DNA from 2 places in the Mycobacterium sp. 050128 genome. Region 1 is predicted to be linked to the other one. Evidence: riboswitches for the same ligand, from Rfam matches in the RefSeq annotation. Region 1 holds a riboswitch; the other holds the start of a gene.
The links. A riboswitch is a leader RNA that binds a small molecule or an ion and turns the genes downstream of it on or off. The one in region 1 is predicted to bind cobalamin.
Positions count from the first base shown of each region.

Region 2: it holds a riboswitch for cobalamin, as region 1 does, so the genes downstream of both, metE (5-methyltetrahydropteroyltriglutamate--homocysteine S-methyltransferase) here and SKC41_RS24520 ((2Fe-2S)-binding protein) in region 1, are expected to answer to the same signal.

Region 1 is NZ_JAZGLW010000004.1:235,302-250,766, forward strand. Features, by position in the region: gene SKC41_RS24510 (glycosyltransferase) at 1-1,058, shown strand, start outside; gene SKC41_RS24515 (DUF3046 domain-containing protein) at 1,082-1,276, shown strand; gene SKC41_RS24520 ((2Fe-2S)-binding protein) at 1,374-2,048, opposite strand; cobalamin riboswitch at 2,092-2,217, opposite strand; gene recA (recombinase RecA) at 2,385-3,425, shown strand; gene recX (recombination regulator RecX) at 3,391-3,912, shown strand; gene miaB (tRNA (N6-isopentenyl adenosine(37)-C2)-methylthiotransferase MiaB) at 3,957-5,483, shown strand; gene SKC41_RS24540 (Rv2732c family membrane protein) at 5,471-6,100, shown strand; gene SKC41_RS24545 (DUF349 domain-containing protein) at 6,097-7,431, opposite strand; gene SKC41_RS24550 (DMT family transporter) at 7,687-8,589, shown strand; gene SKC41_RS24555 (DMT family transporter) at 9,035-9,973, shown strand; gene SKC41_RS24560 (hypothetical protein) at 10,009-10,704, shown strand; gene miaA (tRNA (adenosine(37)-N6)-dimethylallyltransferase MiaA) at 10,813-11,754, shown strand; gene dapF (diaminopimelate epimerase) at 11,839-12,717, shown strand; gene hflX (GTPase HflX) at 12,764-14,218, shown strand; gene SKC41_RS24580 (ATP-binding protein) at 14,231-15,465, opposite strand, start outside.
Region 2 is NZ_JAZGLW010000001.1:2,828,934-2,844,398, forward strand. Features, by position in the region: gene SKC41_RS13725 (short-chain fatty acyl-CoA regulator family protein) at 1-1,090, opposite strand, end outside; gene prpD (2-methylcitrate dehydratase PrpD) at 1,201-2,706, shown strand; gene prpB (methylisocitrate lyase) at 2,703-3,611, shown strand; gene SKC41_RS13740 (bifunctional 2-methylcitrate synthase/citrate synthase) at 3,608-4,726, shown strand; gene SKC41_RS13745 (hypothetical protein) at 4,731-4,946, opposite strand; partial or broken gene SKC41_RS13750 (DUF3556 domain-containing protein) at 5,068-6,780, shown strand; gene metE (5-methyltetrahydropteroyltriglutamate--homocysteine S-methyltransferase) at 6,932-9,211, opposite strand; cobalamin riboswitch at 9,360-9,551, opposite strand; gene SKC41_RS13760 (SDR family oxidoreductase) at 9,603-10,241, opposite strand; gene SKC41_RS13765 (SDR family oxidoreductase) at 10,318-11,160, opposite strand; gene SKC41_RS13770 (TetR/AcrR family transcriptional regulator) at 11,267-12,571, opposite strand; gene SKC41_RS13775 (nitroreductase family protein) at 12,725-13,372, opposite strand; gene SKC41_RS13780 (acyl-CoA dehydrogenase family protein) at 13,372-14,466, opposite strand; gene SKC41_RS13785 (acyl-CoA dehydrogenase family protein) at 14,463-15,465, opposite strand, start outside.

The sequences.
Region 1 (15,465 bases):
AGGAATGGCTGCAGCCAGCCCGCGACGTCGGCATCGGGGCGCGCGCGCTCGACGGGCTGGCCGCGACCGACGAGGACCTCGACGCCGGGGCCCGACTCCACCGGCGCGCGGCCCGAATGGCGGTGCTCAATGTTCCGGCGCTGCGCGACCTGGCGCCCGACCTGGTGGTGTCCGACGTCATCACCGCCGGTGGCGGGATGGCCGCCGAGCTGCTCGGGATCCCGTGGATCGAGCTGAACCCGCACCCGCTGTACCTGCCGTCCAAAGGATTGCCGCCGATCGGCAGCGGGCTGGCGCCGGGTACCGGCGTTCGCGGCCGGCTGCGCGACGCCACGATGCGGGCGCTGACGGCACGGTCGGTGCGCGCGGGTCTGCAGCAGCGCGAGATCTCCCGGGCCGAGATCGGCCTGCCGGCGCGCGATCCCGGGCCGCTGCGACGACTGATCGCCACGCTGCCCGCACTGGAGGTGTCCCGCCCGGACTGGCCGGCCGAGGCCGTCGTCGTCGGGCCGCTGCACTTCGAGCCGACCGATCGCATCCTCGAGGTCCCGGCCGACTCCGGGCCGGTGATCGTCATCGCGCCGTCGACCGCCTTGATCGGGACCGAGGGTCTGGCCGAAGTCGCGCTGGGGTGCCTGACGCCGGGCGAGACGTTGCCGGCGGGCTCGCGCCTGCTGGTGTCGCGGCTGGACGGACCGGATCTGGCGGTGCCGCCGTGGGCGGTCGTCGGGCTGGGTCGACAGGACGAGCTGCTCTCGCATGCCGACCTGGTGATCTGCGGCGGCGGCCATGGCATGGTGGCCAAGACGCTACTGGCCGGGGTGCCGCTGGTGGTGGTTCCCGGCGGCGGGGATCAGTGGGAGATCGCCAACCGGGTGCGGCGACAGGGGAGCGCGCGGCTGATTCGGCCGCTGACCGCCGATGCGCTGGTGGAGGCGGTCAACGACGTGTTGTCGACGCCGGGCTACCGGGAGGCTGCGCGCACCGCCGCCTCCGGCATCCATCGCGTCGCCGACCCGGTTCGGGTTTGCCACCAAGCGCTGGCGCTCGCGAAATAGCCGGGCTCGGTATGTTGGCTGGCGTGCGGCTGACGGAGTTCAACGAGCGCGTAGTGCTGCGATTCGGCGCCGCCTACGGCGCATCGGTACTGGTAGATCACGTGCTGCCGGGTTTCGGCGGCCGGACCGCCGCGCAGGCGATCGAGGACGGCATCGAACCCCGCGACGTCTGGCGGGCGTTGTGCGTCGACTTCGACGTGCCGCGCGAACAGTGGTGAGCTCTTAGCTCACCGGCTCTCCGTTGAGTGCGCACCTCGAGCGCCTTACCCCCGCACTCGCCGCCTGGGAGGCACACTCAACGCCCGGGAGGCACACTCAACGCCGGGTCGAGCGCGGTGCCTGGGGAAACACGCAGTCACCGCACACCGATCGCCCGGGCAGGCGATAGAACAGGCAGCAGCTGTCGCGCGTGAAGCCCAGGTGTGAGCCGGTGATGGCGCCGGATCCGGACAGCACGCCGGTGTCCAGCAGGGATGCGGTGATCTCGACGATCCGCGCACGCAGGTCCGGTCGGGCCGCGAGCAGCGCCCGTGACGCGCCGACGAGCGCGGACGCGATGTTGCCCGCCAGCAGGGCGGGCGCCAGTGTGACCCGCAAGCCGGCCGCGAACGGCTGCATATGCTGTTGCACCACCAGGCGATACGACTCGGCCGCGATGTCCTCGACCGGCTCTCCGATGGGCTCGGGTAGGCGCAGCTGCGCCCCGTCGTCGGCACGTTGCAGGTGTTGCAGGTCCGGGACGACGCCGTGGGCCAACGCGCAGGCCAGCACCGGTGACCACAGCCGGGTGGCGTGGCCGAGGTGGACCAGGGAGGCGCCGATCCGCAAGTCCGTCGTGTGGTAGCGCTTGGCTGTGGTGTCGATCAAACCCGCAAAGCCGTCGCCGTAGTCCTGGCGGACCGGGTGCCAACCTGGCGCCCCGCCGCCCACGGTCAGTGCGAAAAACCCTTTGTAGGAAGATATTTCGGCAAGCTCGCCGGAGATATCCATGCGTGCGCATCCGGCCTCTCTGGGGAGGTCCGCCCCAGCGTCTAGTGAGGAAGCGCCGGCGGTGAGTATCTGGCTCGCGGGGCAAGAATGCGCCCGATCACAGTGGCGGGACCGCACCGGATTCGCACCGGTTTCCTCTTCATGCAGGCCCGTCGGCACCCTGTCGGTAGCCGATATTGCCACACGCAACCGCCTACGGCGTGTCAAACTTGATTCGAACAGGTGTTCGTCTACCGTGGTGATCACGCGAAGAAGACGACTTGTCGGTGGCCATCTCTAGTGTCACGGCCAACCGACCGATAACGGTCAGAAGAACACCGACTATAGGAGAGCACCATGGTGCAAGCCCCCGACCGCGAGAAGGCTCTCGAACTGGCGATGGCCCAGATCGAGAAGAGCTATGGCAAAGGCTCGGTGATGCGTCTCGGCGACGAGCAGCGTCAGCCGATCTCGGTCATTCCGACCGGATCCATCGCATTGGACGTGGCTCTGGGCATCGGCGGACTGCCACGCGGCCGGGTCGTGGAGATCTACGGCCCGGAATCCTCGGGTAAGACGACCGTCGCCCTGCACGCGGTGGCCAACGCTCAGGCCGCCGGGGGTGTCGCGGCGTTCGTCGACGCCGAGCACGCTCTGGACCCGGACTACGCCAAGAAACTCGGCGTCGACACCGATTCCCTGCTGGTCAGCCAGCCCGACACGGGGGAGCAGGCCCTCGAGATCGCCGACATGCTGATCCGCTCCGGCGCCCTGGACATTCTGGTCATCGACTCGGTGGCCGCATTGGTGCCGCGCGCGGAACTCGAGGGCGAGATGGGTGACAGCCACGTCGGGTTACAGGCCCGGCTGATGAGCCAGGCGCTGCGGAAAATGACTGGCGCACTGAACAATTCGGGGACCACCGCGATCTTCATCAACCAGCTCCGTGAGAAGATCGGGGTGATGTTCGGCAGCCCCGAAACCACCACGGGTGGAAAGGCTTTGAAGTTCTACGCGTCGGTGCGCTTGGATGTGCGCCGGATTGAGACACTCAAGGACGGCACCGATGCGGTCGGTAACCGCACCCGGGTCAAGGTCGTCAAAAACAAAGTGGCGCCGCCGTTCAAGCAGGCCGAGTTCGACATCCTCTACGGCCGCGGCATCAGCAGGGAGGGGTCGCTGATTGACATGGGTGTGGATCAGGGCTTCATCCGCAAGTCCGGTTCCTGGTTCACCTACGAGGGCGAGCAGCTCGGCCAGGGCAAGGAGAATGTCCGCAACTTCCTGGTGGAGAACGCCGATATCGCGAACGAGATCGAGAAAAAGATCAAGGAAAAGCTGGGCATTGGCGCGGTGCTGACCGATGACGACGTCCTCCCCGCCCCCGTCGATTTCTGAGCCTGCCCGCGAAGAGCAGGCGCGGGCGCTGTGCCTACGCCTGCTCACCGCGAGGTCGCGCACGCGGGCCGAGTTGTCCGGCCAGCTCGCTAAACGCGGGTATCCCGGCGACGTCAGTGCTCGGGTGCTCGACCGGCTCGCCGCCGTCGGGCTGGTGGACGACCGAGACTTCGCCGAGCAGTGGGTGCGGTCCCGGCACACCAGGGCGGGAAAAAGCAGGCGTGCGTTGGCCGCCGAATTGCACACCAAGGGCGTCGACAAAGAGGTCATCAACACCGCACTGGCCGGGATCGACGCCGGTGCCGAGCGGGGCCGGGCCGAAGAACTGGTGCGGGCCAAGCTGCGGCGGGAAACGCTGAGCGGGGACGACGCGCGGATCACCCGCCGGCTGGTGGGCATGCTGGCCCGCCGCGGCTATGGCCAGAACCTGGCCTGCGAGGTTGTCCTCGCCGAGCTGACCGCCGAACGGGAACGCCGCCGCGTCTAGCTGGGGGTTCATGGGGCAGGCCCCGGTCGCCGTACCATGGCCCCGTGACTTCGACAGTGGCGCCGGACGCCGCGAGCCTGGCCGGGCCCGCGGCGGGGTCGGGGCGCACCTATCAAGTCCGCACCTACGGATGCCAGATGAACGTCCACGACTCCGAGCGGTTGGCTGGTCTGCTCGAGGCCGCCGGCTACCGACGCGCCCACGAGGGCGCCGACGCGGATGTGGTGGTCTTCAACACCTGCGCGGTGCGCGAAAACGCCGACAACAAGCTGTACGGCAACATCAGCCACCTGGCCCCGCGCAAACGCGACAACCCCGACTTCCAGATCGCCGTCGGCGGCTGCCTGGCCCAGAAAGACCGAGACTCCCTGCTGCGCAAGGCGCCATGGGTCGATGTGGTCTTCGGCACGCACAACATCGGGTCGCTGCCCACCCTGCTGGAGCGGGCCCGGCACAACAAAGTCGCCCAGGTGGAGATCGTCGAGGCGCTGCAGGAATTTCCCTCATCGCTGCCGAGCGCCCGCGAATCTGCCTATGCCGCTTGGGTTTCCATCTCTGTCGGCTGCAACAACAGCTGCACGTTCTGCATCGTCCCGTCGCTGCGCGGCAAGGAGGTCGACCGCAGCCCGGCCGACATCCTCGCCGAAGTGCGATCGTTGGTGGCCGATGGCGTTCTAGAGGTCACGCTGCTCGGGCAGAACGTCAACGCCTACGGTGTCTCGTTCGCCGATCCCGCCGTGCCCCGCAGTCGCGGCGCCTTCGCCGATCTGCTGCGGGCCTGCGCAGACATCGACGGACTGGAACGCGTGCGGTTCACCTCGCCGCACCCGGCCGAGTTCACCGACGACGTCATCGATGCGATGGCCCAGACGCCCAATGTGTGCCCGGCCCTGCATATGCCGTTGCAGTCGGGGTCGGACCGGATGCTGCGGGCAATGCGGCGCTCGTACCGCGCCGAGCGCTACCTCGGCATCATCGACCGCGTGCGGGCGGCGATGCCGCACGCGGCCATCACCACCGACCTGATCGTCGGATTCCCCGGCGAAACCGAGGAGGACTTCGCGGCCACTCTCGACGTGGTGCGCCGGGCCCGGTTTGCCGCCGCGTTCACCTTCCAGTACTCGAAGCGGCCCGGAACCCCGGCCGCCGAACTCGACGGGCAGCTGCCGAAAGACGTTGTGCAGGAACGCTATATGCGGCTGATCGAACTGCAGGAGCAAATCTCGTTGGAGGGCAACCGCGAACTGATCGGCCAGCGGGTCGAATTGCTGGTCGCCACCGGCGAAGGCCGCAAAGATGCTCGCACCGCTCGCATGACCGGGCGCGCGCGCGACGGCCGACTGGTGCACTTCACCGCCGACACCCCGGTGCGCCCCGGAGACATCGTCACCACCGCGGTCACCGAGGCCGCGCCGCACCACCTGATCGCCGACGCCGGCATCCTGACCCACCGCCGCACCCGGGCCGGTGACGCGCACGCCGCCGGACGGCGCCCGCGCGGGATCGGTTTGGGCATGCCGGGCATTGGGCCGGCGATTCAACCAGTCGAAACCCAGGGATGTGCCCGATGACGAAAGAACACACGGACTTTGATGCGCTGCGCGCCGAGATCGAGGCCGCAGAACGCCGCGTTGCCCGCGAAATCGACCCCGGTCCAAGGGCATTGATCGTCGCCATCCTGGTGTTCGTGCTGCTGGGATCGTTCATCTTGCCGCATACCGGCCACGTCCGGGGCTGGGATGTATTGTTCAGCAGCCACGGCGCCGGTGCGGCCGCGTTGTCGCTGCCGTCGAAGGTATTCCTCTGGTTAACACTGGTTTTCGGCGTCGGGTTCTCGATGCTGGCATTGCTGACCCGTCGCTGGGCGCTGGCCTGGATCGCGCTGGCGGGCTCGTCGATAGCCAGCGCGACCGGCCTATTGGCGGTGTGGTCGCGCCAGACCGCGGCCGCCGGTCATCCCGGCCCGGGGATCGGGCTGTGGATCGCGTGGATCACGGTGATCCTGTTGACGTTCCACTGGGCCCGCGTGGTGTGGTCACGCACGATCGTGCAGCTCGCGGCCGAGGAGCAGCGGCGCCGGATCAGCGCCAAGCAACAGTCCAGGACGCTGCTGGAGACCCTGGGGGACCAGGACACCCCCGATGGTCCCGATGCCGAGGCGCCGCCAGAGCAGGCGGCGGGCCGCTAGGACCTGCGGGTCAGCGCCTGGGCGGCCGCTTGGGCCCACTGCCGCCACTGTTCGGCGTTGGCCTGTGCCTCTTCGGCTTCCTTGGTCCGGCCGGCGGCGGCCGCCTTGCGGGCCTGCTGCTCGTAATGCTCGGCGCGGGTGGCGAACTGCTCGGCACGGGCCTGCGCCTCGGGATCAGACCAATTCGATTCGCCGGCGTCGCGCACCTTCTTCTCGACGGCACGCAGCCGCCGCTCCAGATCGGCTGACCGTTCCCGGGGCACCTTGCCGATCGCGTCCCATCTGTCGGCGATCGACCGCAATGCCGCCCGGGCGGCTTCGTGGTTGCCGGTGTCGATCTTCTCGGCCTCGGCCAGCAGCGCCTCCTTGGCGGTGGCGTTGGCCTGGAACTCCTGATCCTTCTCCGCCGTCACGGCATTGCGGGCGGAGAAGAAGGCGTCCTGGGCGGCCTTGAAGCGCTTCCACAGCGCGTCGTCGACCTCACGGGTCGCGCGCCCCACCGATTTCCACTCGGTCAGCAGCTTGCGGAATTCGGCGCTCGTTGCGGCCCAGTCGGTCGAAGTGGCCATCTCCTCGGCTCGCTCGCACAGCTGCTCCTTGGACTGCCGCACGCCCGCGCGCTCGCGATCCAACTCGGCGAAGTGCGAGCCACGCCTGCGGTTGAACGCTTCGCGCGCCGCCGAATAGCGCTTCCACAATGCGTCGTCGACCTTGCGATCCAGTCCGGTGATCGTCTTCCACTCATCGAGAATCTCGCGCATCCGGTCCCCGGCGAGCTTCCAGTGCGTCGAGTTGGCGGCCAGATCCTCGGCCTCGGCGGCCAGCGCCTCCTTGCGGGCGGTCTGTGCGGCTCGATGCTCGTCGCGGCGGGAGCGGTCGGCGGCGACCGAGGCCTCGGCGTGCTCCACCAGCACGGTCAGCCGGCCGGCGAGCGCGTCGACATCACCCAGCACCGAGGCCGTCGGCAATGTCTCGGCCAGCGCGGCCGCGTTGGCCTTGATCTTGCGGGCATCGCCGCTCCCGGAGGCCAGCCGCTCCTCCATCAGCGTGACCTCGGTGCTCAGGTCCTCGAATCGCCTGCCGAAGTGGGCGAAGGCGGCCTCACGGTCGCCGGCCTGCCAGGAGCCGATGATGCGTTCGCCGGCCGAGCTGACCAGCCACACCGTCCCGTCGTCGTCGACGCGTCCGTACTGATGCGGATTGCTGGCCGGTGGCAACACCACCGGGTGGGCGCTGGGTCGCGGTGTCGGGCCCGGGCGGGGACCGGGTCGCGGCCCGGGACGTGGTGCCGGGATGGGCGCATCGCTGGAGCGGGGCTCGTCATCGGTCATGCGCTCGTCACCATCTCTTGCACCCTTTCGCGCGCTCGCTGTTCCCGCGCACCTGCCGCGCGTAGCGGCACCTCTACGGTCGGGAGACTTGCTGCGATCGACAGCCGCTCCGTCACCGATTCCACCAGTATTCAAGCAGCTTGGCGGGCCGTATGCCGCAACCTGATCGTCACCGCCTTGACAGCCTCTGTGAAACAGTGTGGGCACCCGGCATTTTTACGGTGATCGGCCCTCGACTTCGGAGAGAAACCGCACATGGACAAGGTGGACATCGCCGCGTTGCTCGCGTTGAGTTCGGCGCTGTGCGTCGCCATCGGCGACGTCCTCCAGCAACGCGCGACGCATCGGATTACCGACACCTCACTGGGGCAGCTGCGGCTGTTCGCCAAGCTGGCCCGCAACCAGCGGTGGCGGTGGGGTGTGCTGATCCTGATCGGGAGCATCGCGTTGCAGGCGGCCGCGCTGGACCAGGGGTCGGTGTTGCTGGTGCAGGCGCTGCTGGTCCTGTCGTTGCTGTTTGCCCTGCCGATCGGCGCGCGGCTTGCCCAGCGCAGGGTTTCCAGCCGGGAGTGGATCTGGGCCACGGTGCTGACCGCCGCGGTGTGCGTGATCGTCACCGTCGGCAATCCGCGGGCCGGTCATTCGACCGTGTCGCTGCAGACCTGGGCCTACGTGGCGGCGGTGCTCGGACCGTTGCTGATCGGGTCCATCGTCACGGCCCGTATTCGGGGCGGCACGCTGGCCGCGGTGCTGTTCGCGTTCGTGTCCGGCTCGCTGTGGGGGATCTTCGCGGTGCTCACCAAGGGCGTCGTCCATCGGCTCGGCGAAGGCGGCGCGACGGTGCTCGCCAGCCCGGAGCTCTACGCCTGGCTGCTGGTCGCGCTCGGGGGATTCACCTGGGAGCAGTCGGCGTTCCGGGCCGGCGCGCTGACCGCGTCCATGCCGACCCTGCAAGTGTCGCAGCCCGTCGTGGCGGCTTTGCTGGGTGTCGTCGTCCTCGGCGAGACGCTGAATACCGGCCGCGGCGGCATGGTTGCCCTGATCGCGGCCGCGGTGGTGGTGGCGGCGGCCACCGCCGAACTCGCCCGCGTCGATGCCGTCGCGACCAGCAAACGTGTCCAGGCCGCGTTGGGTGATGCCGCCGAACAACCGGCGTAGGACGCGGATAACGGTTCGATTCCACCGTTGCCGGAGCCGTAGGGCGGGCACGCGGCGCCCGGTACCGTGTTAGTGACAATTGGTGTTGTTGGTACTTGTGGGGCTAGAGGGGGCGCGACAAGATTGCCAGGGGTGGGGTCCCCGCGGCGGCGGATTGAGCCCGCGACTACAGCGGTGGCGATCGTCGTCGCCGCGCAAGCCGCGGTCGCCGGGCTTGTGACACCATGGGAGCGAGTTCATCGGTCCTATCGGGCGTCACCAGCCAGCCACAGCCTTGCCACAGGCTCTACACAGGTTCGTGAACTATTTGTTGCGCAGGACCGTTTCTTCCCAAGTGGCGCGGGCAATTTCGACGCTCACACAACGGAAACGGCTCCGAAACGGGTAGCGAATACCCGTCGCAGATGATGGCCCTCGTGGCCACGGGCCGGGGAGGAGGTCGCAGGTGGAGAAGACGGATATCGCGGTTATTCTCGCCCTGCTCGCCGCGTTCGCGTCGGCACTGGGCAATGTCGTCCGTCAGCGTTCAGCGCAGGAGATCACCGACAAGCCGGTGGGCCACCTCGAGCTCTTCCGGATGTCGGTGCGTGACGGCAAGTGGTGGCTGGGCGCCGGCGGGGCCATCGCGAACTACGCCCTGCAGGCCGCCGCTTTGACGCTAGGCTCCGTCATGCTGGTCACGTCATTGCAGGTCACGGCGCTGCTGTTCGCGCTGCCGATCTACGCGCGGATGACCCGGCGCTCGGTCACCCGCTGGGAATGGACCTGGGCGCTGCTGCTGGCCGCCGCGTTGGCGGTGGTCGTCGTCGTCGGTGATCCGGATCCCGGCGCCTCGCGCGGCTCGGTGCAAACCTGGGTGGTGGTGGCCCTGGTGATGGGCCCGGCGCTGGTGTTCTGCGTGTGGGGCGCGCGGAAGTGGCCCGGCTCGGTCGCCGCGGTACTGCTGGCCATCGTCGCCGGTTCGTCGTTGGCGCTGTTCGCGGTCCTGACCAAGGCCGTGGTGGTGATCGTCGGAGACGGCGTCGGTGCGCTGTTGACCGCGCCCGAGTTCTACGCGTGGATAGCCGCTGCCCTCGCCGGGATGATCTTCCAGCAGTCGTCGTTCCGTGCCGGCTCGCTGACCGCCTCCCTGCCGACGTCGGTGGTGGCCAAGCCGGTCGTCGGTTCGATCCTCGGTATGGCCGTGCTCGGTGAGTACCTCGACTGCAACGGAACTGCGAAGGTGGTGCTCGCGGTTGGTGTCGTGGTGGTGGTGGTCGCGACCGTGGCTCTGGCCCGCGGTGAGGCGGCGACGATGTCGAGCAGCTTCGCGGAGAAGCTGGCGAAAAAAGCGCTGCGCCGATCGGCTGAGGCGCGCCTCGCCGAGGCGGAGTGCAGCAGCTGACGGTCGGTTTGGCGGGCGTCGATTAGTTTGATGTCGTGCTGAGCGCCATTGCGATCGTTCCCTCCACGCCGTTGCTTGTTCCCGAGCTCGCCGGGGTGGCGGCCGCCGAATTGGCCGACCTGGCCACGGCGGTGCTGGCGGGGGCCGCGCTGCTGCCGCCGCGGTGGGTCGTGATCGGCACGGGCGACGCCGACGATGTGGTGGGCCCCAACGGGATCGGCAGCTTTGCCGGCTACGGCGCCGATGTGCGCGTCCGCCTATCGCCGCGGGCCGCCGAGCCCGCCGATGTGGTGGCCGACTTCCCGCTCAGCGCGTTGATCGCCGGTTGGCTGCGCGGCCGGGTCCGGCCCGAGGCCGCCGCGCAGGTTCGCGTCTACCGCGGCGACCACGACGTCGACACCGCGCTGGACATGGGCCGGCGGCTACGGGCCGAGATCGACCAGGCGTCCGATCCGCTCGGCGTGCTGGTTGTCGCCGACGGCGCGAACACCCTCACCGAGGGTGCGCCCGGCGGCTTTGACCCCGCTGGCCCCGACGCCCAGCTGGCCCTGGCCGACGCGTTGGCGAACGGCGACAGCGCCGCGCTGGCCGGGCTGCCGGAGCAGATCCTGGGGCGGGTCGCATTCCAGGTGCTGGCCGGGCTGACCGAGCCGGGACCGCGTTCGGCCAAGGAGCTGTACCGGGGAGCGCCCTACGGTGTGGGGTACTTCGCCGGAGCCTGGCAGCCATGAGACCCGCGGCGATCGCAAGCTCGGCGGTACGCCGGGCGCGGCGGGTCGACGCATGAGACCCGCGGCGATCGCAAGCTCGGCGGTACGCCGGGCGCGGCGGGTCGACGCATGAGACCCCTGGCGATCATCGGCCCCACCGGGACCGGCAAGTCGCAGCTGGCCCTCGACGTCGTCGAGCACCTCAGCGGCGAGGTGGGTGCCGAGATCGTCAATGCCGACGCCATGCAGTTTTACCGCGGCATGGACATCGGGACCGCCAAGCTGCCCGTCGACGAACGCCGCGGCATCCCGCATCATCAGCTCGACGTCCTGAATGTCACCCAGACCGCGACCGTCGCCCGCTATCAGCGGGCCGCCGCTGCGGATATCGAGGCGATCGCGGCCCGCGGTGCGGTGCCGGTCATCGTGGGCGGCTCGATGCTCTACGTCCAGTCGCTGCTCGACGACTGGACCTTTCCCGCCACCGACCCCGCGGTGCGGGCGCGCTGGGAACAACGGCTCGCCGAGGTCGGCGTGGGCGTGCTGCACGCCGAGCTGGCCCGTCGCGACCCGGCCGCCGCGGCGGCGATCCTGCCCACCGATGGCCGCCGCACGGTGCGTGCGCTCGAGGTTGTCGAGCTCACCGGCCAGCCGTTCGCGGCGTCCGCGCCCCGCATCGGCGCTCCCCGCTGGGGCACCGCCATCGTCGGATTAGATTGTGAAACAACCCTTCTCGACGAGAGATTGGCCCGCCGCACCGACACCATGTTCTCCCAAGGCCTGGTCGACGAGGTGCGGGCGCTGCTACTCGAGGGCCTGCGCGACGGCGTCACCGCGTCACGCGCGCTCGGCTACGCGCAGGTGCTCGCCGCGCTCGATGCCGACGATCCCGCAGCGTTGCGCGACGCGCAAGAGCTGACGTTCGTGGGCACCCGCCGCTATGTGCGACGGCAACGGTCGTGGTTTCGCCGCGATCACCGCGTGCACTGGGTCGACGTGGGCGCCGCGACCGAGTCGGACCGCGCCCGTGTCATCGCCGACACCGTGCGGGCGTGGCGGCACGTACCCTGAACAGGTGATCCGCGCCAATGACGAAGACCCTGGCATGGCCGGGGTTGTGGGGGCACCTCCCGCGTGCGGGGGCGAATGGCGCACATGATCTTCGCCAAGGGCCACGGCACCCAGAACGACTTCGTGCTGCTGCCCGACCTCGACGCCGAGCTGCCGCTCACCCCGGCCGGCGTGGCCGCGCTGTGCGACCGCCACCGCGGGCTGGGCGCCGACGGCGTGCTGCGGATCACCACCGCGGGTGCCGCCCTGGAAGCCGGCGTGCTCGATCGCCTGCCCGATGGTGTCGGCGCCGACGACTGGTACATGGACTACCGCAACGCCGACGGCTCGACCGCGCAGATGTGCGGCAACGGCGTGCGGGTGTTCGCGCATTACCTGCGCGCCAGCGGCCTGGAGACGCGCGACGAGTTCGTCGTCGGATCGCTGGCGGGGCCGCGGATGGTCACCATGCACCACGCCGACACCACCAACGCCGACGTCACCGTCGACATGGGCAAGGCCAACCGGATGGGTAGCGGGGGGGCGGCCTACGAGGTCATCGTCGGCGGCAGGCGCTTTCGCGGGTTGGCGATCGACGTCGGCAATCCGCACCTGGCGTGTGTCGACCCGCAGCTGAGTAGCGACGAGCTCGCCGCGCTGGACGTCGCCGCGCCGGTGCACTTCGACCGGGCGCAGTTCCCGGAAGGCGTCAATGTCGAAGTACTCACCGCGGCGGCCGGAGGCGTGGTGCAGATGCGGGTCCATGAGCGCGGGGTCGGCGAAACCCGTTCGTGCGGAACCGGAACCGTCGCGGCCGCGGTGGCCGCGCTCGCCGACGCCGGGGCCGACACGGGCACGCTGACTGTCCGGGTGCCCGGGGGCGACGTCGTCGTCACCATCACCGACGCCACCAGCTACCTGCGCGGGCCGTCGGTGCTGCTGGCCCGTGGCTTAGTAAGCGAGGACTGGTGGAACGCTCAATAATTCGAATGCACGCCACGGGTTTGGCGTGCATCATTGCTAATTGCCTATGACACATCCCGAAATGCCGTACCACGATCAACCGGCCGACCATCCCGCGTCCGAGCCCAGTGTCGGCGAGCTCGCCCTCGAAGACCGATCGGCACTGCGCCGCGTCGCCGGCCTGTCGACCGAACTCACCGACATCTCCGAGGTCGAGTACCGCCAGCTGCGGTTGGAACGCGTCGTTCTGGTCGGCGTGTGGACCGAGGGCAGCGCCGCCGACAACCAGGCGAGCATGGCCGAGCTGGCGGCCCTGGCCGAAACCGCCGGCTCGCAGGTGCTCGAGGGGCTGATCCAGCGCCGCGACAAGCCCGACCCGTCGACCTACATCGGCTCCGGCAAGGCCCAGGAGTTGCGCGAAGTGGTCGTGGCCACCGGCGCCGACACCGTCATCTGCGACGGTGAGCTGTCCCCGGCGCAGCTGACCGCACTGGAGAAGGCCGTCAAGGTCAAGGTCATCGACCGCACCGCGCTGATCCTCGACATCTTCGCCCAGCACGCCACCAGCCGGGAAGGCAAAGCACAGGTAACCCTGGCGCAGATGCAGTACATGCTGCCGCGGCTGCGCGGCTGGGGTGAGTCGATGTCCCGGCAGGCGGGTGGTCGCGCCGGCGGCAGCGGCGGCGGCGTGGGCCTGCGCGGTCCCGGTGAGACCAAGATCGAGACCGACCGGCGCCGCATACGCGAGCGAATGTCCAAGCTGCGCCGCGAGATCAAGGACATGAAGCAGGCCCGCGACACCCAACGCAGTCGCCGCGTGCACAGCGATATGCCGTCCGTCGCGATCGTCGGCTACACCAACGCCGGCAAGTCAAGCCTGCTCAACGCGCTCACCGGGGCCGGCGTGCTGGTGCAGGACGCGCTGTTCGCCACCCTGGAACCCACCACCCGGCGTGCCGAGTTCCCCGACGGCCGTCCGCTCGTGCTCACCGACACTGTCGGCTTCGTGCGGCACCTGCCCACCCAGCTGGTCGAGGCATTCCGTTCGACGCTGGAGGAGGTCGTCGACGCCGATCTGCTGGTGCACGTCGTGGACGGCTCCGACGTCAACCCGTTCGCCCAGATCAATGCGGTGCGCCAGGTGATCTCCGAAGTGATCGCCGACCACAAGGGGGAGCCGCCGCCGGAGTTGTTGGTGGTGAACAAGATCGACGCCGCGAGCGACCTGATGCTGGCCAAGCTGCGGCACGGGCTGCCCGGCGCGGTGTTCGTCTCCGCGCACACCGGCGAGGGCATCGACGCGCTGCGCCGGCGGATGGCCGAACTCGCCGCGCCCACCGACGCCGCCGTTGACGTGGTGATTCCCTACGACCGCGGCGACCTGCTGGCCCGCGTGCACGCCGATGGCCGCGTCCAGGAAGCCGAGCACAACTCCTTCGGCACCCGGATCAAGGCCCGGGTACCGGTGGCGCTGGCCGCGAGCCTGCGGCAATTCGCCACGGCCAACGGGTCGACCCCGTAGCGGTACCGGGCGTCACGTCATCGCGTCGGCCCAGTGCAGGTGCCCTTCGAAACCCAGGCTTTTCGCCATCGAGCGGTAGCGACTCAAGTAGTCGCGGTAGCTGTTCTGGTCGCTGTGCGCACGGGCCAGCAGCGCACGCATCCGCAGCAGCCAGATCTCGTTGAGGACGAACCCCGGCTCGGTCGGCACCGCGGCCAACCGGTCGACCATCGCTTGCGCCTCGTACACCTCGGCGTCGCCGCCTCGCCCCAGCAAGGCGGTCACCAATGCCGCGACGGCCGCGGCACGGATGACCATTTCACCGGATCCGGTCAGCTCGTTCACGGTCGCCCGGGCGATCGCGATGGCGTCGTCGAACTCCCCGGCCTCGGCCTTCAGCAGCGCCGTGCGGATGTCGACGATCGCCACGCTGAGCAGGTTGCGCTGTACCTGTTGCGCCTTGCGTCCGGTCAGTAGGAGTTGTGCGCCGGCTTGATGATCGGCTGCCTCAGCACGGGTCATGACGAGCCCGTGCGTTACCTGCGCGAGCGCCAATGCGCTTGCATCACCGGACTTTTCGGCATCGCGGAGCACGGCGGCGGTTTCCGCGAGGGCGGCGGCATCGGCTACCAGCAGGCCGTTCGTCACGGATAGGGAGTAGCCGTAGGTGACCACGATGACGATGCCTCGCTCACCGAAATCGCGTTGGATCGCCAGGGCGCGCCGCAGATCGGCGCGCCAGGAACTGTCCCCGAGCGCCGCCCGGGCTTGCGCGCGATAGAGCAGCGCGACCGCAAGTGGAGATCCCAAGCCCCATCCCATGAGATTGCCCGTCGAGCCGTCGTCGGCCATCAAGTCGGTCACCGCCTGTGCCACCCGAAGCGCTTCAGCCGCCTCGCCGGCATGCAACTTGGCGAACATCGCCGCCGACATCACGCCGAACATGCTCATCCGGTCGTCCGCGGAATCGAACAGCGCTATCTGTTCGGAGGCCAGCCGCGCAGCGTCGTGGTGGCGGTTGGCCATGGTCAACGACAACATCGCGCCGGAAAGGCCGGCGGCCAGCGAAACTCGGTTACCCGAGGCGGTGCACAGTGCTCGCAATTCACCGAATCCGGCCTCGTCGGCGGTGCTGCCCACGCGCCATGCGGTCGAACACAACAGTGTGCGGGGCAGAATGCGCAGCGAGATCTGGTCCGGAAATCCGGAGGGCAGCGCGTCAGCGACGTTGCGAGCGCGTTCCCAACTGGATCGCGCGGCCGCGACGT
Region 2 (15,465 bases), on a different contig from region 1:
GACGGGAAAATGCGTGGTGAACCACCCAGAGGGGGCAGTTGCCGCCGACGCGGGAGAAGTGAAAAGCCGTGGCGGACTGGCGTTTCGAGATGTTTCCCGCGCTGTCGGTCCGGACGAAGATGAACGGGACACCGCGGGCGCTCGGGCGTTGCAGCGTGGACAGTCGGTGACAGATGGTTTCGAACCCCACCTCGAAACGTCTTGCCAGCTGGTCGATGTCGTAGCGCATGGCCTCGGCGGCCTCGAGGAATCGCCGGTAGGGCAACAACAGCGCGCCGGCGAAGTAGTTGGCCAGCCCGATGCGTGCCACGCCCCGCGCATCATCGCTGAGCTGGTCGTCGCCGTCGATGAGTTGTGCGATCAGCTCGGCCTGGGTGAGCAATGCGATCTGGGTTGCCAACTGGAAGGCGCGTTGGCCCGGATGCAGCCACCGGGCCAGATACACGGTCTTCGACTCGGCGCGAAACAGGCGTTTCGAGTTGGGATTCAAGACCTGACCATCGTCGATGACCACGGTCACGCCGAGCTGGTCGCGAACGAACTCCGCCAGCTGGCTGTCGAGTCCGCCTGTCTGCAAATGGTTTTGGTCGAACAGCTGCTCGGCCGCGACGTCGAGATCCCCGATGTAGTTCTTTCGGTCGTAGAAGAAGTCCCGGACTTCTTCGAAGGGCATCGGCTGCGAGGGTCCCGCGGATGTATCGGCGTTGGCCCGGCTGTGCAGCGCTTCCAGGTCGGACGTGGCGTCGTGCAGACGCCGCTGCAGATTGACCAGCGCCTGGCCGACCTCTGGCATGCGGGCGACGAGCTCCTCGATTTGGCTGGCCGTCGCGGGTCCCTCGGCGAAGATCTCGCGCAGATCCGCGACCAGTCGGGCATCGGACTCGGGCGCGAAGTACTGATTCGGCAAGTCGAATCGCTCGGTAAGAGTCAGCAGCACCGGGACCGTGATCGGGCGTTGGTCATTTTCCAGCTGGTTGACGTAGCTGGTCGACAATCCAAGGGCACGCGCCAGCGCGACCTGAGTCAGCCCCTGCTCTTCGCGCAGCCGGCGCAGCCGCGCACCCGCGAACGTCTTCGCCACCTGCAACAGGGTACGCCCACTGCCTTTCGCAAAATTCGCAAAATCACCGGGATCGGGACACAAAATTACGCTCTTTTAGGGGATTTACCGCGGTTACCCGGCTGCGTACTGTGCGATTTATGCGCATCCATGACGTGCGAACCCGGCGTAGCGCCGACCACTTCCCCCGCCGCGAGCACCTCGCTTTCAAGATTGCCGAGGTAGCGGCAGACCCGGTCGCCGTGGCTCCGGAGACCGCGGAGATGGTGCGCAACCGCATCATCGACAACGCCGCCGTCAGCGCCGCCTCGGTGATCCGCCGGCCGGTGACCACCGCGCGGGCACAGGCGCTGGCGCATCCGGTGCAGCGTGGGGCCCGAGTCTTCGGCGTTCCGGGCAGCTATTCGACCGAGTGGGCGGCCTGGGCCAACGGCGTCGCGGTGCGCGAGCTGGACTTCCACGACACGTTCTTGGCCGCGGACTACTCGCATCCCGGCGACAACATTCCGCCGCTGGTTGCCGTCGCCCAGCAGCTCGACGTGCGCGGCGCCGACCTGATTCGCGGTCTGGCCACCGCCTACGAGATCCAGATCGATCTGGTCAAGGGGATCTGCCTGCACGAGCACAAGATCGACCACGTCGCACATTTGGGTCCGTCGGTGGCAGCGGGCATCGGGACGATGCTGCGACTGGACACCGAGACCATCTATCAGGCGGTCGGACAAGCGCTGCACCTGACCACGGCCACCCGTCAATCCCGCAAGGGCCTGATTTCCAGCTGGAAAGCGTTCGCGCCGGCGTTCGCCGGAAAGATCGCCATCGAGGCGGTCGACCGCGCGATGCGTGGCGAAGGCGCCCCGGCGCCCATCTGGGAAGGCGAGGACGGGGTAATCGCCTGGCTGCTGGGCGGTCCCGACCACACCTACCAGGTGCCGTTGCCGGAGCCGGGTGAACCCAAGCGCGCGATCCTGGACAGCTACACCAAGGAGCACTCGGCGGAATACCAGAGCCAGGCACCGATCGACCTGGCGCGCCGGCTGCGTGACCGGGTCGGCGACCTCGATCAGGTTGCGACGATCGTGTTGCACACCAGCCACCACACCCATCACGTGATCGGGACCGGCTCGGGCGATCCACAGAAGTTCGACCCGAACGCCTCTCGCGAGACGCTGGATCACTCGCTGCCCTACATCTTCGCGGTTGCGCTGCAGGACGGCAGCTGGCACCACGAGCGCTCGTATGCTCCCGAGCGGGCGCACCGGGCCGACACCGTCGAGTTGTGGCACAAGATCTGCACCGTCGAGGATCCGCAGTGGACTCGTCGCTATCACTCGAACGATCCGGCCGAGAAGGCTTTTGGGGCGCGCGCAGAGGTGACGCTGAAGAGCGGCGAGGTGATCTCCGATGAATTGGCCGTGGCCGATGCCCATCCGCTGGGTGCCCGGCCGTTCGCGCGCGAGCAGTATGTCCGCAAGTTCACCGAACTCGCGGACGATGTCGTGGAACCCGCTGAGCAGCAACGGTTCTTGTCCGCTGTCGACGCCGTAGCCGATCTTAAGGGCGGCGCGTTGGGAGCGCTGAATGTGGTGGTCGATCCGCGGACGCTGGACAAGGCGCCGGTGGTTCCGTCGGGGATCTTCCGATGATGGGCTCCTCGTCCAGTGCCGCCGACAAGCGCGTCGCGTTGCGGGCGGGCCTGGAAAGTGGCCGGCTGCAGCGGCTTCCGGGTGCCTTCTCGCCGCTGGTGGCCAAGGCGGTCGCCGAGGCGGGCTTCGAAGGCGTCTACGTGTCCGGTGCCGCGCTGGCGGCCGATCTCGGGTTGCCGGACATCGGCCTGACGACGCTGACCGAAGTCGCGGTGCGAGGCGCGCAGATAGCCGCCGCCACTGACCTGCCCACGCTGATCGACGCGGACACCGGGTTCGGCGCGCCGCTGAACGCCGCGCGCACGGTGGCGGTCCTGGAGGACGCCGGACTGGCCGGATGCCACCTCGAGGATCAGGTCAACCCCAAGCGTTGCGGCCATTTGGACGGCAAGGCCGTCGTCCCAGCCGAGGACATGACAAAGCGTTTGCGCGCAGCGGTATCCGCGCGGCGCGACCCTAACTTCGTCATCTGCGCACGCACGGACGCCGCCGGCATTGAGGGTCTGCCGGCCGCGATCGACCGTGCTCGTGCCTACGCCGAGGCCGGCGCCGACATGATCTTCACCGAAGCGCTGACCGAAGTGGCGGAGTTCGAGGCGATCCGCGCCGCCGTCGATGTTCCGTTGCTGGCCAACATGACCGAATTCGGCAAGTCGCCGTTGCTGAGCGCGCGCCAGCTGGCCGACATCGGCTACAACGTCGTCATTTACCCGGTTACCACATTGCGGTTGGCGATGTTCGCGGTCGAAGCGGGCCTGCGCGAAATCGAGTCATCAGGAACGCAATTCGATCTGCTGGATCGCATGCAACACCGCGGCCGGCTGTACTCGCTGCTGCGCTACCAGGACTACAACGAGTTCGACACCGACACTTACAATTTCACGCTTGAAGGGAAGCAGTCATGACCGTGCCGACCGCTGACATCAAGAAGGGCCTCGCCGGCGTGGTCGTTGATACCACCGCCATCTCGAAAGTGGTGCCGGAGACCAATTCGCTGACCTACCGCGGATATCCGGTGCAGGATCTGGCCGCGCACTGCAGTTTCGAGCAAGTCGCATTCCTGCTCTGGCGCGGCGAGTTGCCAACCGACGCAGAGCTGGCGCTGTTCAGCCAGCGCGAGCGCGCCAGCCGCCGGCTCGATCGGTCGATGCTGTCGCTGCTGACCAAGCTGCCCGACAACTGTCATCCGATGGATGTGGTGCGCACCGCCATCAGCTTTCTGGGCGCCGAGGACCCCGAGGAGGACGACGACTCGGCGAACCGGGCCAAAGCGCTGCGCATGCTCGCGGTGTTGCCGACCATTGTCGCGGTGGACATGCGGCGCCGGCGCGGGTTGGCGCCGATCCCACCACACTGGGGGCTGGGCTACACCGAGAACTTTCTGCAGATGTGCTTCGGCGAGGTGCCCGAACCCGCGGTCGTGCGGGCATTCGAGCAGTCGATGATCCTTTACGCCGAACACGGTTTCAACGCCTCGACGTTCGCCGCGCGGGTGGTGACCTCGACGCAGTCGGACATCTACAGCGCGGTCACCGGGGCCATCGGTGCGCTCAAGGGCGCGCTGCACGGCGGCGCCAACGAGGCGGTAATGCACGACATGATCGAGATCGGCGAGCCAGGCAATGCCCGAGAGTGGTTGCGCGGCAAGCTCGCCCGCAAAGAGAAGGTCATGGGATTCGGGCACCGGGTCTACAAGAACGGTGACTCGCGGGTACCGACGATGAAGCACGCACTGAGCCGCATCGCGGCGGCGCGCGACGGGCATCGCTGGCTGGACATGTACAACATCCTGGAAGCCGAGATGTTCGACGCCACTGGTATCAAACCGAATCTCGATTTCCCGACCGGCCCGGCCTACTACCTGATGGGATTCGACATCGCCTGCTTCACGCCGATCTTCGTGATGAGCAGAATCACCGGCTGGACCGCTCACATCATGGAGCAGGCCGCGTCGAACTCCTTGATCCGGCCGTTGAGCGCCTACTCGGGACGCGACCAGCGGGCACTGGCCCGCAGTTGAGCACCTAGTCGGCTGGCCCGCCGTACTGCCAGACCAGGCTGTGGGTGCCGGTCATGGTCGGGTTGCACCACATCGTCCGGCCGTTGGCGTCCTGCGTGGTGGAGTGCAACACCGTGCAGGAATCACCCGCTGCGGGCGCCTGGCCGTACGCCGTGCCGGCGCCGGCGACCGCAAGGCTTGCGAACACGGCGGCCGATATCAGGAACCGAATTCTGCTCATGATGGACATCTCCTAAGCAGGTGCCAGGACATCACGCTAACCGCCGGAGAACCTGCGGGCAAAGGGTGTCATCCGCGATCCGCAACACGGTCGGCTAGAGCAGGTTCTAGGGTGTGGAACCATGGGATTTCTCCAACCCGAACTGCCGCAGGTCGACATCGACGAGTGGAGCAAGCTGTCCCGCAGCGAGAAGATCCGCCCGATGGCCCGACATTGGGCCGAGGTCGGTTTCGGAACGCCGGTCGTTCTGCATCTGTTTTACGTCGGCAAGATCTTGCTTTACATCCTGTTCGCTTGGTTGTTGGCGGTGCCGACCACTCGCGGGTTGGCCGTCACTGACGTCATGTCGTGGTACGCCGAGCCGATCGTGTTCGAGAAGGTCGTGCTGTACACGATGCTCTTCGAGGTGGTCGGGCTGGGCTGCGGCTTTGGGCCGCTGAACAACCGCTTCAACCCGCCGCTGGGGTCGATCCTGTATTGGCTGCGGCCCGACACCATCCGGCTGCCCCCATGGCCCAACCGCGTCCCGGGGACCAAGGGCACCGCCCGCACCTTGGTCGACAACGCGCTATACGGACTGTTCTTACTGGTGACCTTCCTGGCCCTGTTTGCCGATGGCACCGGCCCGGTGCGGGAATTGGGCACCCAGGTCGGGTTGATACCCACCTGGCGGATCGCGCTGATCCTGGTGCTTCTCGGGATCCTGGGATTGCGCGACAAGGTGATCTTCCTGGCCGCCCGCGGTGAGGTGTACGCGACGCTGTCGGTGACGTTCCTGTTCGGCGGAGTCGACATGATCGTCGCCGCCAAGCTGGTGTTCATGGTGATCTGGATCGGCGCCGCCACATCCAAGCTGAACAAGCACTTTCCGTTCGTGATGTCAACGATGATGTCCAACAACCCGGTGTTCCGGCCCCGGTTCATCAAGCGGATGTTCTTCGAGAAGTTCCCCGACGATCTGCGGCCCGGACGGTTGTCACGGGTTTTCGCCCACGTGAGCACCTTCGTCGAAATGTGCGTGCCCATCGCGTTATTCGTCGGGCACGGCGGCTGGTGGACCGCGGTTCCCGCCGCGATCATGGTGATCTTCCACTTCGGCATCCTGTCGGCCATCCCCATGGGGGTGCCGCTGGAATGGAACGTGTTCATGATCTTCGGTGTCTTCGCGCTGTTCGTCGGCCACACCCATACCGGACTTACCGACTTGAAAAACCCGGTGCTGGTCGGGATTTTCATCGCGTTCATCGCCTCAATCGTGATCGCGGGCAATCTGTTTCCGCGCAAGATCTCGTTCCTGCCCGGCATGCGCTATTACGCCGGTAACTGGGACACCACGCTCTGGTGCATCAAGGCCTCGGCGGACAAGAAGATCAACCACAACATCGTTTCGATCGCCAGCATGCCCGCGGCCCAGCTGGAGAAGGTGTACGGCAAGGAGCGTGCACAGATCCCGATGTATCTGGGATATGCCTTCCGCGCCATGAACACTCACGGCCGGGCGTTGTTCACGCTGGCGCATCGGGCGATGGCCGGTCAGAACGAAGACGACTATGTGATCACCGACGGGGAGCGGATCTGCAGCACCGCCGTCGGATGGAATTTCGGCGACGGCCATATGCACAACGAGCAGCTGATCGCCGCGATGCAGCAGCGCTGCGGCTTCCTGCCCGGTGAGGTGCGGGTCGTGCTACTCGACGCCCAGCCGATCCATAAGCAGACGCAGTCTTACCGGTTGGTGGACGCCGCGACGGGTGAATTCGAGCGCGGCATAGTCAAAGTCGCGGACATGGTCACCCGGCAGCCCTGGGCCGACGATGTGCCGGTCCAGGTGCTGTCCGAGTCCGCTGCCCCCGAGTCCGAGGCCGAAGTGCCGGTCGAGGCCGAGGCTCGCGAGGAGCTCGAGCCCGAGGCCCCGCCGACCGTCACGCCAGAGTGACGCCGAAGCCCGAGCGCCACGCCGGCGTGACGCTCGGGCCTGTCGACCGTCAGACCCCCGCGCGCACTTCCTGCGCGGCGGCGACCATGTTCTGCAGCGACGCGGTCACCTCGTCGGTGTTGCGTGTCTTGAGCCCGCAGTCGGGGTTGACCCACAGCCGCTCCGCAGGCAGGGCCTGCAGCGCGGCTCGCAGCGACTCGGCCATCTCGCCCGTGCTCGGCACCCGCGGCGAGTGGATGTCGTAGACGCCCGGGCCGACGCTGTTGGCGAAGCCGACCGCGTTCAGGTCGTCCAGCACCTCCATGTGCGACCGTGCCGCCTCGATCGACGTCACGTCGGCATCCAGATCGGCGATCGCGCCGATCACCTCGCCGAACTCCGAGTAGCACAGGTGCGTGTGGATCTGGGTCGAGTCGGCGACGCCGGAGGTCGCCAACCGGAAAGACCGGACGGCCCAACGCAAGTAGTCCTCCTGATCGGCCCGTCGCAGCGGCAGCAGCTCGCGCAGCGCCGGCTCGTCGACCTGGATGACGGCGATGCCGGCGGACTCCAGATCCACCGTCTCGTCGCGGATCGCCAGTGCCACCTGGTTGGCGGTGTCCGCCAGCGGCTGGTCGTCGCGGACGAACGACCATGCCAGGATCGTCACCGGGCCGGTCAGCATGCCCTTGACCGGCTTGTCGGTCAGAGACTGCGCGTATTTCGCCCATTCCACCGTCATCGGCTGGCGGCGGATGACGTCGCCGAAGAGCACCGGCGGCCGCACGCAGCGGCTGCCGTAGGACTGCACCCAGCCGTTCTTGGTGGCGAAGAAGCCGTCCAGCTGCTCGGCGAAGTACTGCACCATGTCGTTGCGCTCGGGCTCACCGTGCACCAGCACGTCGAGGCCGAGCTGCTCCTGCAGCTTGATGACGTCGGAAATCTCCTGTTTCATCCGCCTGTCGTACTCGGCCTCGTCGATCTCGCCGGCGACCAGCGCCGCGCGGGCCTTGCGGATCACGACGGTCTGCGGAAACGACCCGATTGTCGTGGTCGGCAGCGGCGGCAGGTGCAGCCGCGCCTCCTGGCTGGTCCGCCGTTGTGCCGCGTCACCTCGGTGCGTACCGGTGGCGACGATCTCGTCGATCCGAGATCGGAGCTGATCGTTGTGCAGCCGCGGATCCTTTTTGCGGGAGGCCACCGCGGCGTTGGAGGCGGCGATCTCTTGGGCGACCGCGTCGCGGCCCTCGTGCAGCGCCCGGGACAGCGTCACCACCTCGGCCACCTTCTCCTGCCCGAACGCCAGCCAACTGCGCAGCGCGTCGTCCAGGCCGGTCTCGGGCTCCAGCGAGTACGGCACGTGCAGGGTGGAGCAGGACGTCGAGACCGCTACGTGGGCCGCCGAACCCAGCAGCGTCGTCAGCTTGCCCAGCGCCGCCTCGAGATCGGTGCGCCAAATGTTGCGCCCGTCAACGACACCGGCCACCAGGATCTTGTTCGCGAGCTCGGGCGCTCCAACGATCGAGGCTGTCGCCTCGCGGGCGCCGTAAACCAGGTCGACGCCGATCGCCTCGACGGGCGTGCGGGCCAGCGCCCTCAGCGAGTCGCCGGGGTCACCGAAGTAGGTCGCGACGTAGATCGCGGGCCGGTTGCTCACCTTGCCCAGCGCGGAGTAGACCGCCTCGGCCAGTGCGGGCGCGTCGGGGGAGATGTCGGTAACGAGCGCGGGCTCGTCGATCTGTACCCACTCGGCGCCGTTGTCGGCGAGCAGGCTCAGCAGCTCGGCGTAGATTCCCACCAGTTCCTGCAGCCGCTCGATCGGCGCGCCGCCACCGTTAACGCCCTTGCTCAGCAGCAGGAAGGTGATCGGACCGATGACGACCGGGCGCGCTGGAATCCCTTGCTCGAGCGCCTCTTTCAGCTCGGAGAGCGCCTTGTTCGCGTTCAGTGTGAACTTCGTCGCGGGCTCGATCTCGGGAACGATGTAGTGGTAGTTGGTGTCGAACCACTTGGTCATCTCCAGCGGCGCGACATCGGCGTTGCCGCGCGCGGCGGCGAAGTAGCGATCCAGGTCGTCGGAAACCTGTGCGGCCCGGGCCGGCAACGCGCCCAGCATGACCGCGGTGTCGAGTACCTGGTCGTAGTACGAGAAGGTGTTCACCGGCACCGAGTCCAGGCCGGCGTCGGCCAGGCTCGTCCAGGTGTCGCGGCGCAGGGTGGCGGCGAGCTTTTCGAGTTCGGCCCGGCTGGTCCGGCCTTTCCAGTAGCCCTCGGTCGCGCGCTTGAGTTCGCGTTTCGGGCCGATGCGCGGAGAGCCGACGACAGTTGCGGTGAATGGTTGGGAGGTCACGATATTCGTCCTTCAATCGGCGTGGTGGTCACCGCCGGCGGACGTGCAGCCGATCCTGCCGCGGTGAGCACCCATTTCTTGCAGGTACTTACCGCCAACGGCTGCAGCCAAACGCCCATTCCACGAGGCGATGAGCCGCCGGGCACGGGTGCGCCCGGCACAACTGGCAGGTCTCCGGACTCGCAGGCGCGCACCGGGTGGTGCTCCTAGTGGCCGTCGCTTCCCAGTCTTGCGACCAGTGCCTATTGACGGCGTTCGTTCCTGCATACCGTTGCGGGACAGTCCCGGATTCCCACCGGGTTCCCTCTCACGAAGCGTTACTAACGTTGCCTCGCTCGATGCCCGCGCCGCGGTTGCGGCGCAAGCAGACCAGCTGCGTGACGCAGTCTAATCAGCCCGCCAGGGCTTCTGGGATCGGGATGTCGCCGTTGTTGAATTCGATGGTCCGCCGGATGCTCGAGTCGTCCGCCAGCGCGGCGGCCACCACGAGTGCGACGTCAGCGCGGGATACCTCTTTGCCCGCGCCGATGACGATCTTGCCGGTCGGCGGTTCCAGCGTGAGCCGGCCGGGCCCGAGCACCGTCCAGTCCAGTGCGCTGGCTCGCAGATGGGCGTCCGCGGCAGCCTTGGCCTCCGCGTAAGCGAAGAACGGATCGTCTTGCGGCACACCATGGTCCGGACCCGCACCGAAGTAGGACACCATCACGAACCGCTTGACGCCCGCCTGGGCGGCGGCATCGATCACCCGGATCGCGGCGTCCCGGTCGACGGCATAGGTGCGGGCCGGATTGCCGCCGCCCGCGCCGGCCGAGAAGACGACCGCGTCGTGTCCGGGCAGCAGCTCGGCCAGTGCGTTGGTGTCGAGCTGCTCGATGTCGGCAACCACCGGTTCGGCGCCGGTGGCGGCGACATCGTCGGAGTGGTCGGGATTGCGGAAGACGGAGGTCACTCGCTCGCCTCGTTCGCTCAGGATGCGAGCCAGCTGCAGTGCCACCTTGCCGTGTCCGCCGAAGACGATGACTCGTGCCATGCCATCGACGGTACCGACGCCGGGTCCGATGGTGGCGACCCGACTTCGCCCGGCTACGCCGCGCTCGCGATCACCCCTAGAGCTTGATCTTGCCCATGATGATGTCCATGATCGGCTTGCCCGGCGCATAGGCACCGGTTATCGAGGCCATCGTGTGTCCGGAGTCCACCAGCACGGTGATGCCGCTGACGCCGCAGGCGGCCTCGCTGTTGAGGAACGCCATCACGTCGCCCATCTGCTCCGGGGTGTGCACCTTGGAGCCGGTCTCGTCGCGGTAGTCCTGGGCGAAGGACAGCCACAGGTCCGCGTTGGCCTGGGCCAGCGGGGTGTCGGTCGGCCCGGGGCAGATCGCGTTGATGCGAATGCCCTTCTTCGCCAGCGGGTAGCCCTGGGTGGCCACGTAGGTGTTGATCACCTTCTTGCTGGTCCCGTAGTGGTTGATTCCGTCGGCCTCGTGCGCCTGACACCACGCCTCGGCCGCCGCGAAGTCCGGCGTCTCGAGGAATTCCAGCATCAGGTCCAGGTCGTTCTCCCAGCCCATGCCGGCGACCGAGGAGATGAAGCAGATGGCCGAGCCGTTGGGAAGCTGGTTGCGCTCCAACAGGCGGTCGATCAGATGGCGGTGGCCGATGAAGTTGATCTTCATCAGGTCGATCGTGCCGTCGGCGACGCCGGCCGCGGAGAACACCGCGTGGATGGGACCGGTGATCTGGTCGAGAGCGGAGTCAATCGAGACGGGATCGCGCAGGTCGACCTGTACCGCCTGGGCAACGTCGTAATCCACGGGCGCGTAGTCCAGCACGATGACTTCGGCACCAAGCTCGGCCGCCGATTTGGCCGCTGCGGCGCCCATGCCAGTCGCACCACCGACAACGAGCGCGCGTTTGCCGTCGTAGCGCAACCGATCGACAATGGTCATGGAAATCCCCTTCTCGGATAATGCTAACGCGGTTCTAACTGCTCAACTGTATGGGTAACAGTTATTTGGCTCAATACCGGGTCCAGATTGAATTAGACGGTGTTACTTACTTGCCGCGCACCGCGGCGCCGCGCAAGACGGTGTCACGGATGTGCACCAGCGCGGGCCGCTTTCCGATCGCGCGCAGAATGTTCTCCGGTATCCACTGCAAGCTGATGACGCAGCGTGCCAGCATCGCGGTGGAGGGAGCGTCGAGGCGAATCTCGCCCGAGCGGATGCCTTCGGAGAGCAGCGATTTCATCTGCCGCAGGCGGGTGGGGTACGACCAGCCCGGATTGGCGGTCGGCGGCGATTGCCGCATCCACGCGAGCTGAATGCGGAATTCGTCGGAGAAGCGGTCCAGCGCATTGACGTTGATCCAGCTCAGTGCGTCCAGCTTCTCGATGGGGGTGGACTCCGAGCGGAATACGGCGACCCACCCGGCCTCAACCTTCTGTCCGAACGATTGCATGATCGAGTCGAGCAGTTCGTCCTTGGAGCCGATCACCCGATACACGGTGCCGGTGCCCAGCCCCGCCGCCGACGCGATGTCGCGGATCGTGGTCGCTTCATAGCCTTTGCGGCCGAATTCGGTTCGTGCCACGGCGCGGACGTGGGCGGCCTTGTCGCTGGGGTCGGCGTCGCTGTCATCGGCCCACGATTCGATGACGGCACTGGCCGCCGAAAACGCATTCGACCGATCCAATGCCGCATCAGTGGGTGGCCGGGCGGCCAAGCCCTGCAAGATGATTCGGCACAGCAGCTCCGCCACCTGGTCGGGTGGAGAGTTGTGCCGCATGACGTCAAGCCCGACCTGCAGCATGGTCTGGCAGATGCGGTCGGCCAGCGTGGGCAGATCGATTTCGGGCTTGATGTAGCCGGTCCACCGGCCGGCGCGCAGCGTTTGCACCATCGCCTCTTGCACCGCGACGGACTGATTGCGGGTCAGGTTCATCAATTCGGGGTCCGAGCTCGGTCCCTCGTAGAACGACATCTGCAGGGCGGCGCGATGGTGCACGGCGCAGTTGGCGACCGCCGATCCCAGCTCGATGATTTTCTCGGCGGGCGGTCGCGAATCGGCGTCGTCCAGTCTCGCCTGGGCCCTTTCCCCGATGCGGTGCAGATCATCCTGATAGCGGCGGATCAGCTCGATGAGGATCGCTTCTTTGGATTCGAAATGGTGATAGAGGCTGCCGGGCAGAATCCCCGCCGCGTCGGCGATCTCCTGCAACGAGGTTCGCAATCCCGAAGATGCGATCAAAGACGCCGCGGTCTGCAGGATCTCGGTGCGGCGCGTCCCGGAATCGTCGGCCTGATCCAGGGCATTGGTGCCCGCCCGCTTTCCCTTGGCCAAGGTTTCGGCTTTGGCCATGGCTAACGGTGCGCAGCTCGAGAGGACTGCGACCGGGCCCAGCTGCGCATTCGTCCTCCTGCCGAACCAAATCTTTGTTAAAGGCTATCAGATTGCCCGTCCGGAAACCGGCTCAAATGCGCTGCTAACAGCGGTGACAGCCATTCTAAGGCCCTAGAGCCCGGGACCGTCCCAACTGTCCACCGCGACCACTTCGTCGAGAGGTCGCCGCCGTGCGGGGGAGAAGGTGTGTCCGGCTCGCAGCCGGCCCACCGGCAGTAGGGCGCCCTGGACGAAGGTCGGCGGAATCCCGAGCAGTTCGGCCACCTCCTGCTCGTGGTGCAGGTGCAGGGTCGTGACGCAGGTGCCGTAGCCGCGAGTGTGCAGGGCCAGCTGAAAATTCCACACCGCGGGGAAGATCGACCCGTACAGGGTGGCCAGGTGAAACGATTCGTCGCCGTCGATACGCGGCAAGTAGGGCTCATAGCTTGGGATTACCAACAGCGGAACCTTCGCCATGTTCTCGACCAGCCACTCCGTTGACGACATCAGCCGGCTCTCCGGCGTGCCGCCCGGCAGCAGGTCGGCGAGCAGCTGACCGCCGACCCGCTGAAGGTACGCGTCGCGGTACAGCTCGGCGATCTTTTCGCGCTTCTTCGGATCGGCGACCACCAGCCAGCGCCAGGCCTGCGAGTTCGAGCCGTTGGCGGCCTGCAGGCCGATGCGCAGGCATTCGCGAATGTCCTCGAGGTCCACCGGCGTGACGAGGTCAAGCGTCTTGCGCGCGGAGCGGGTGGCGGTCAGCAGGTAGTCGATGTCCATCAGTGACCCCTATTGGCAAGGCGCGCACCGAGTTCGGTGAGGTAGCGGTCGGGTCCGCCGAGAAGTGCGCTCCAGCTCAGCAGGCGTTTGAGGTAGAGATGCGCATCGTGCTCCCAGGTGTAGCCGATTCCGCCGAACACCTGGATGGCGGTGTCGCCGACGGTCGCCAGTCGCCCGGCGAATGCCTTTGCCCGAAGGGCGGCGAGATGGCGTTCGTCGGATCCGAGGGCGTCGGCGGCCCACAGCGCGTGGACCACACCGCTGCGGGCCAGTTCGACCGTCTCGTACATGTCGACGCACAAGTGCTGGACCGCCTGAAAGGACCCGATGACCTGACCGAATTGCTTTCTGACTTTTGCGTATTCGACGGCGAGATCCAGCACCGCGCGGGCGGCGCCGAGCGCGTCGGCGGCGGTGGCGATCAGCAGGTCGTCGATCACCGCGGCAACATCAGTCGGTGTAGCCGTGGCCAGTCGTTGCCCGGGCGCGCCGTCGAGCTGGACGCGAAACTGCTTGCGGGTCGCATCGATACCGCGCTCGAGCGCCACGGAAACCGCCGAAGTGTCGGTGTTTACCGCGAAAAGCGCGGTGCCGTTTGCATCTTCGGCCAGCACCAGCAGCACGTCGGCCGCCGCGGCATCGGCTACTTCGCCCAGTTCGCCGCGCAGGACCACGTCGTTACCGGAGGCGTCGACCGCGACGTTCCCGAAGTCCAGGAAGCTGACGGTGGCGATGGTCGTTCCGTCGGCGATTCCGGCCAAAATTGTTGCAGCACTGTCGCTATCGCAGAGCCGGGTCAACGTGCGCGGTGCGGCCACCGCGGTGGACAGCCAAGGTCCCGGGTGCAGGGCAGCGCCGAGCTCTTCGGCCACCACGCCGACCTCGACCATCGTCATCCCGGCGCCGCCAAGTGCCTCGGGCACCAACAGCCCGGTGGTGCCAAGGTCGGCCAGGCCACGCCAGACCGCGTCGTCGACACCGGCCGGATCGTCGAGCAGCTGGCGCACGTGGCCCGAAATCGGTGCCTTTTCAGAAAGAAAGCGCCGGGTGGTGTCGCGCAGCGCGACCTGTTCGTCGGTGAGTTCGAGGTTCATTTGCGTGGCAATCCGAGCACGCGTTGCGCGGTGATGTTCTTGTTGATCTGTGTGGTACCGCCGGCGATGGTCAACGAGCGTGAGGTGAGGCGATAGTTCGCCCATGCGGCGTTGTCGCCGCGGGTGCCCAGCACGTCGAAGGCCAGTGCGGCCATGTCCTGTCCGATCTCACCCCACACGGACTTGGCGAGGCTGGCCGATCCGAACGCCGTTATTTCCGAGCCACCGTGCAGCGTCGCCGAGATCGATCGCTGGCAGAGCACCTCGAGATACTTGATGCGGACCGCGATTTCGCCGAGGCGCCGCAGCGTCACCGGGTCTTCGAGTGCGTTGCTGTGCGCGGCGATGTCGTCGACGAGTTCTTCCAGCCGCACCTGCATTTCGGCGTAGAGCCGTGCGGCGCCGGCCCGCTCGTGGCTGAGGGTGGTGGTGGCCACCTGCCAGCCGCCGTCGAGCGGTCCGAGCAACGCGTCGGCCGGCACTCGCACGTCGTGAAAGAACACCTCGGCGAAATCGGTGTCGCCGTTGAGCGTGACGAGCGGACGCACCTCGATGCCGGGCAGCGACATGTCGACGATCAGGCAGGAGATCCCCTTGTGCTTCGGGGCGTCGGGATCGGTGCGCACGTAAAGCTGGCACCAGTGCGCGCGATGACCGAGCGAGGTCCAGATCTTCTGGCCGTTGACGACGAAGTCGTCGCCGTCCCGGACCGCGCGAGTGCGCAGCGAGGCGAGATCGGAGCCGGATTCGGGTTCCGACATGCCCTGGCACCAAATGTCGTCGGCGCGCATCATCCTGGGCAGCAGCGTCTTCTTCTGGTCTTCGGTACCGTACTGCATGATCGCGGGGGCGATGTTGTTCATCCCAATGACGTTGAGCGGCATCGGGGCCCGCGCGCGAGTGGTCTCCTCGGTGTAGATCAGCTGCTCGAGAACCGTCGCTCCGCGACCGCCGTATTCGCGGGGCCAGGAGACGGCGGCCCAGCCCGCGTCGGACATC